2 regions of the Stenotrophomonas sp. PS02301 genome follow, and region 2 is predicted to be linked to the other one. Evidence: predicted binding sites of a transcription regulator. Region 2 holds the regulator's gene; the other holds the start of a gene.
The links. Region 2 encodes FliA, which starts transcription of late flagellar genes. Its sites were predicted from a motif close to TAAAGTTTNNCNNNCNNNGGCCGATAA; they were not measured.

Region 1 (3,404 bases), on a different contig from region 2:
GGGTGGCGACCCGGGGCTGGATGATGGGCCAGGACATGGCGCTGGGCAGCCACGGCATGCTCGGTTTCGCGTTCGGCGAAACGCGCAGCTACGGCAGCCGGGAGTGGGGCAGTGACCGCGGCCGCGATCGTCAATCGCAGGCGCAGGTCTATGCGGGCTGGGGGACCGGCCGTGCGTATGCGATGGGCCAGATCGGCGCCGGCCAGTTCACCCGTGAGATCGATCGCCAGTTGCTGCTCGGTGCCGGGCAGTACGGCGTCAATGCGCGCTATGGCGGCAGCTTCAGCGCGGCCAGCGTGGAGTCGGGCTACCGTTTCGGCAATGCCACTGCCTCGCTGACGCCTTACCTGGGCGCCGAGTACGCCCGGGTGGACAGCGATGGTTTCAGTGAAACAGGCGGCATGGGCTTCGGGCTGCGCGCGCGCGATGCCGTGAGTACGCGCAGCCAGGCGTTGGCCGGCCTGCGCGCCGAGCGGCGCTGGGGCGGCTGGTCGCTGCGCGGCTATGCCGAATGGCAGCAGCATTTGTCCAGCGACGGCCTTTCGCTGGAGGCCAGCTTCGTCGGCGTCGAGGCCTGGGCGCCGGTAGCAGGGTTGCAGCCGGCCCGCTCGGGCGGGTTGTTCGGGCTCTCGCTGGAGTCGTGGTTGAGCCGCAACAGCCGACTGGCGTTCGGGTACGACCAGCGCTTTGGGCCGCGCGGCGATCTGCGTCAGGTGCAGGTGCGCTATTCGGCTGGGTTCTAAACGCGGGCCTGGCCGCGACGCAAAAAAAAAAGAGGGCGCGATCGATGATCGCGCCCTCTTCGTTTGTCAGCGCAACGGCTCAGTTGCCGCGCAGGCTGCCCCGGCGCGGCGTGCTCCGGCCCAGCGGCATCTTCAGCTTGCCGATCGACAGGATGCGCGATTCGGCGATCTGGTCGGCGGCGCGCTGCGGGGCGATGCCCTCGCTCTGCGACAGCGCGAAGATGCGGCCGAGGTTGTGGTAGATGCTGCGGATCAGGCGCATCGCGCGCTCACGGTTGTAGCCGTCGATCTCCAGCGAGACGTTCATGACGCCCCCGGCGTTGACCGCGTAATCCGGTGCGTAGAGGATGCCGCGCGCGTGCAGCTCGTCGCCGACCTCCAGGCTGGAAAGCTGGTTGTTGGCGGTACCACAGACGATCTTGCACTTCAGGCGCGGCAGGGTATCCGGATTGATCGCGCCTTCCAGCGCGCAGGGCGCGAAGATGTCGGCGTTGACGTCGTAGATGTCTTCCGGCTTGACCGCCTCCGCACCGTATTCGGTGACAGCGCGGTCCACGCGCGTGCTGTCCAGGTCGCTGACGTACAGCTTGGCGCCACGATCGCGCAGCAGCTTCACCAGTTCCATGCCGATATGGCCCAGGCCCTGCACCGCGATGCTGGCCTTGCCCACTTCCTCATGGCCCAGCTTGTGCTGCATCGACGCCATCAGCGCCTGCAGCGCGCCGTACGCGGTGAACGGTGCCGGGTCGCCGGAGCCGCCGTGCACCTGGTGTACGCCGGTGACGTACTCGCTCTCCAGGTAGATGTTTTCCATGTCGTTGACATCGGTGCCGACGTCCTCGGCGGTGATGTAGCGGCCACCCAGCGAATCGACATAACGGCCGAAAGCGCGGAACAGCACTTCAGTCTTGTCGCGCTTGGGGTCACCGATGATCACCGCCTTGCCACCACCCACGTTGAGGCCGGCCAGGGCGTTCTTGTAGGTCATGGTGCGGCTCAGGCGCAGCGCATCGGCCAGGGCCTCGTCGGTGCTGGCGTAGGGACGCATGCGCACACCGCCCAGGGCCGGGCCGAGGGTGGTGTTGTGGATGGCGATGATCGCCCTCAGACCGGCGTCGCGGCTGTGGCAGAACACCACTTGTTCGTGACCGGTGGTTTCGAGGGTTTCAAATAACATGGTGGCTCCGATGGTGCGAACGGTGGCGAACAGCGGCGAACGCGCCAGCAAAAGGTGGGTTGTAAAACAAAAAAAGCGACGTCGTCGGGTCTCGGACGGGTCGCGCGGCGCCATTCTAGTGCATTCCGAAGGACGGTGTTGTCAGGGGTCCTGCGCACCACGGCCATTAAAGTTGCTGAAGCGCAGGCCGATGCCGTGGCAACGGTGTGGATGGCCGGTCATCGCAGGAAGGATCACGTGGGCGCAGTCGCAACAAGGCAAGTGCGGGACCCGGCGCGTCCAGGGCCATGGGCATGAACGGCGCGATGGTCGTCGGCGCCGCTGTGCTGGCGCTGCTTGGCATGGCCGCTGTGCTCGGTCACCGGCGGCGTGCCGTGGTGGCCCGGGCGATGGCGCGTGGCGCCGCCACGCACGGGCGGGCCGCGGCGTTGCCGGTCGCCCCGGTAGCGCCGGGTACCGATCCGGTGGGGGTGCTGCAGGCCGGGCTGCATACGCTGGCACTGGTGCCGCGCAGTGGCGATGCCGCCGACGCGGCGGCCCCGCGCACCGTTGAACTGCGTGATGCCGTCACCGCGTCGCTGCTGGCGCGGGACTGGTCGGCCAAACACCTGCCCCGCCGTCCGCAGCTGCTGCCGCAGCTGATCCAGACCGTCAACGACAGCGACGCCTCGGCGCGCGCAATGGCCGCGATCATCAGCCAGGACCCGGTGTTGACCGGCAATCTGCTGCGCATCGCCAACAGCCCGGTCTACCGGGTGCAGGCGCGCCCGGTGGAGACCCTGCAGCGCGCGGTCACCCTGGTCGGTACCGATGGCATCCGCCAGATCATCAGCGCGGTGCTGGTGCAGCCGGTGATGCAACTGCAGTGCGATGCCTTTCCGCAGTTCAGCGCGGTGATCTGGGAGCATGCGCTGCTGGCCTCGCGCGCTGCCGCCGACCACGCACGCACCGTGACCCATGAAGATGGCTTCGCCGCGCAGTGGCTGGGCCTGACCCAGGGCCTGGGCGCGGCGCTGGTGATGCGCCATCTGCTCGATGCCTGCACGCAACAGGCGCTCGCCGCCCCGCCGCGTGCGCTGGCGGCCGATCTTCTCGACAGTTGGACCCTGCCGGTGGCCAGCCGCATCGCCGCGGCATGGGAGCTGCCCAAGGCCGTGCACGATGCCTTGATCCGCCAGAGTGGTAGTGGATTGGCGGCCAGCCTGCGCTTTGCGCGTGCGGCGGCGGCGGCCAGCCTGCTGTGCCGCCATGGCCAGATCGGTCAGGTCCAGGCGCTGGCGTTGCTGGAGCAACTGGACGACACGCCGCCGCATGCACTGCAGTGGATCTGGCGGCGCGTGCACGGGCGGCCCGTGGAAACGCTGGAGGGCGAAGAGGCCGAGCTGGACGTGGCCCAGGCCGGCTGAGCTAGAGCTGCGACTCCAGCGGCAGCCAGCTGATCGCGCGTGCGCTGGCCCGCAGCCAGAACCCGGTGTCCGGTTCGG
Region 2 (3,404 bases):
CACCGATGAGCGCCTGCGCGGCTCGCCGGTGCGCGCCGCCGCACTGGACCTGATGGACGAATACGGCTTCGACGCCGGCATCAGCCGCGACGTGGCCATGCAGATTCCGCTGGATACCGAGGCCCACCGTGGCCGCGGCCTGATGCTCGGCCTGCTCTCCAAGAAGCTGCCGATCGCCCCGGTCGATCCGCTGGAAGCCGGCGGCGTGATCGCCCTGGTCGGCCCCACCGGCGCCGGCAAGACCACCACCATCGCCAAGCTGGCCTCGCGTTTCGCCGAGGCGCATGCCGCCCGCGATGTCGCCCTGGTCACCACCGATACCGGCCGCATCGGCGCCCGCGAGCAGCTGTACGGCTTCGGCCGCCAGCTCGGCATCGCCGTCCACGAGGCCAGCAGCGGCAGCGATCTGAACCAGCTGCTGGAACGCCTGAAGGACTACAAGCTGGTCCTGATCGACACCGCCGGCCTGGGCCCGCGCGACCGCGCCCTGGCGGCCCAGCTGCAGTGGCTGCGTGCCGCCGAGCAGATCCGCACCCTGCTGGTGCTGCCGGCCAACACCAGCTTCGGCGACATGGACGAGGTGGTCCGCCGCTTCAGCGCCGCCAACCCGCAGGGCGTGGTGCTGAGCAAGCTGGACGAAACCGGCCGCTTCGGTACCGCCCTGTCGGTGGCCGTGGATCACCGCCTGCCGATCACCTGGGTCACCGATGGCCAGGACGTTCCTGAAGACCTGCACCGTGCCAGTGCGGCCAATCTTGTACTTCGCCTTGAAGATTTGCGCCGCGCGGCCGATATGCCCTGCAACCCGGAGTTGAACCATGCCGTCGCGTGAGTACGCCAAGCTGACCAAGACCTTCCCGTTGTCGGCTACCCGAAGCCAGCCGCTGGGCCCGGTCCGCACCATCGCCGTCACCGGCGGCAAGGGCGGCGTGGGCAAAACGAACGTTTCGGCCAATCTGGCCGTGGCGCTGGCGGACATGGGCAAGCGCACGCTGCTGCTGGATGCCGACCTCGGCCTGGCCAACATCGACGTGATCCTCGGCCTGCAGCCGAAGGTGACCCTGGCCGACCTCGTCGCCGGGCGCTGCACGCTGGAAGAAGTGATCATGGAAGGCCCCGGCGGCGTGCTGGTGGTCCCGGCCGCCTCCGGTCGCCGCCACATGGCCGAGCTGCAGCCGGCCGAGCACGTCGGCCTGGTCAACGTGTTCTCCGAGCTCGAGCGCGAGCTGGACATCATGATCGTGGATACCGCCGCCGGCATCACCGATGGCGTGCTGACCTTCTGCCAGGCCGCACAGGACACCGTGGTGGTGGTCTGCGATGAGCCGGCCTCGATCACCGACGCCTACGCGCTGATCAAGGTCCTCTCGCGCGAGCGCGGCGTGGACCGGATCCAGGTGGTGGCCAACATGGTGCGCGACCCGAACGAAGGCCGCGTGCTGTACGAAAAGCTGAGCCGCGTCTGCGAGAAGTTCCTCGCCGATGTCTCGCTGAACTACCTGGGCTGCGTGCCGCAGGATGACTGGCTGCGCCTGTCGGTGCAGCGCCAGCAGCCGGTGGTGAAGGCCTACCCGTCCAGCCCGGCCGCCCTGGCGCTGACCGAGATCGCGCGCCGCACCGCCCGCTGGCAGGCCCCGACCGAGCCGCGTGGCGGGGTCGAATTCTTCCTGGAACGCATCCTCAAGCAACGCGGGGTGACGGTATGAAGGGCGCAGCACAATACAAAGAAGTCCAGCGGACCGCGGCCAACGAGTGCATTGCCCAGCACTCGGATCTGGTCCGCCGCATCGCCCATCATCTGGCAGCACGTCTGCCAGCCAGCGTGGAGGTCGACGACCTGATCCAGGCCGGCATGATGGGCCTGATCGAGGCCTCGCGCAGCTACGACGCCGACCAGGGCGCCTCGTTCGAAACCTACGCCTCGATCCGCATCCGCGGTTCGATGATCGATGAAATCCGCCGTGGCGACTGGGTGCCGCGCTCGGTGCACCGCCGCGCCCGGGATGCCGCCGCGACCATCCGTCGCCTGGAGCAGAGCACCGGCCGTGCCGCCAGCGCCACCGAAGTGGCCGCCGCGATGGACATGCCGCTGCCGGATTACCTGCGCCTGATGGAAGACGCCTCGCGGGGCCAGGTGCTGAGCCTGGAATCGCGGATCGAGGACCAGGGCGAGCTGGACACCGTCGCCCAGGGCGGCCCGACCCCGCAGCAGGTGCTGGAACGCGGCGAGTTCGGGCGTGAGCTGGGCAACGCGATCGGCCTGCTGCCCGAGCGCGAACAGCTGGTGCTGTCGCTGTACTACGAGCAGGAACTGAACCTGAAAGAGATCGGCGCCGTGTTGGGTGTCAGCGAATCGCGCGTGTGCCAGATCCATGGCCAGGCCGTGCTGCGCCTGCGGGGCCGGCTGAAGATCTTCGAGGCGGCAGACGCCGGCCTCGAGAACCATTGAAATCGAGGAAAGTGCTTTGAACAAGAACATGCGTATCCTGATCGTCGACGACTTCTCGACCATGCGTCGTATCGTCAAGAACCTGCTGGGCGATCTGGGCTTCACCAATACGGCCGAAGCCGAGGACGGGCATGCCGCGCTGGCGCTGTTGCAGAGCCAGCCGTTCGATTTCGTGGTCACCGACTGGAACATGCCGGTCATGACCGGCATCGACCTGCTCAAGGCCGTGCGTGCCGACGCCAAGCTCAAGACGCTGCCGGTGCTGATGGTGACCGCGGAAGCCAAGCGCGAGCAGATCATTGAAGCGGCGCAGGCCGGCGTGAACGGGTACATCATCAAGCCGTTCACCGCCCAGACCCTGGAAGAAAAGCTCGGCAAGATCTTCGAACGCCTGGCGGCGAGCGCCTGATGGAAACCCTGAGCGACAAATCCGCGCTGGTGCAGCGCCTGCAGGATGCCCTGGCCGCGCTGGAAAGCGGTGACGAAGCCGGTTGGCGCCGGGAAATCGACGCCCTCGCCGCGCTGCGCACGCAGCCGATGATGGCCGGCCTGAACCGCCTGGCCCGCGAGCTCGGCCAGGCCTTGGGCGAACTGCCCAGCCTGCCCAGCGAAGCCGGCGAGCTGGATGACGCCTGCGCGCGCCTGGACCACGTGGTGGCGATGACCGAACAGGCCACCCACCGCACGCTGGACCTGGCCGAAGAATGTCGCTCGCTCACCGAACAGCTGCGCGCCAACGGGTTGACGCCCGACCAGGGCCAGCAACTGGACCGGATCCGCCACAACCTCACCGAAATCGCGCTGACCCAGAGCTACCAGGACCTGACCGGGCAGATCATCCGCCGCGTGGTCGGGATCGTGCGTCGCGTGCATGAGGGCTTCGGTGCGCTCGGCCTGCCCCCGCAGGAAGACGAGAACAAGCGCGACAACAACGGCCTGGCCGGCCCGGCCCTGA

Region 1: the regulator FliA is predicted to act here: its motif matches at 2,088-2,114, upstream of QMX81_RS11215 (HDOD domain-containing protein).

Annotation. Positions count from the first base shown of each region.
Region 1 is NZ_JASCOO010000038.1:26,423-29,826, forward strand. Features, by position in the region: gene QMX81_RS11205 (autotransporter serine protease) at 1-743, shown strand, start outside; gene QMX81_RS11210 (Glu/Leu/Phe/Val dehydrogenase dimerization domain-containing protein) at 823-1,920, opposite strand; gene QMX81_RS11215 (HDOD domain-containing protein) at 2,208-3,326, shown strand; gene QMX81_RS11220 (phospholipase D family protein) at 3,328-3,404, opposite strand, start outside.
Region 2 is NZ_JASCOO010000013.1:8,328-11,731, reverse strand. Features, by position in the region: gene flhF (flagellar biosynthesis protein FlhF) at 1-832, shown strand, start outside; gene QMX81_RS05465 (MinD/ParA family protein) at 819-1,706, shown strand; gene QMX81_RS05460 (RNA polymerase sigma factor FliA) at 1,703-2,449, shown strand; gene cheY (chemotaxis response regulator CheY) at 2,466-2,858, shown strand; gene QMX81_RS05450 (protein phosphatase CheZ) at 2,858-3,404, shown strand, end outside.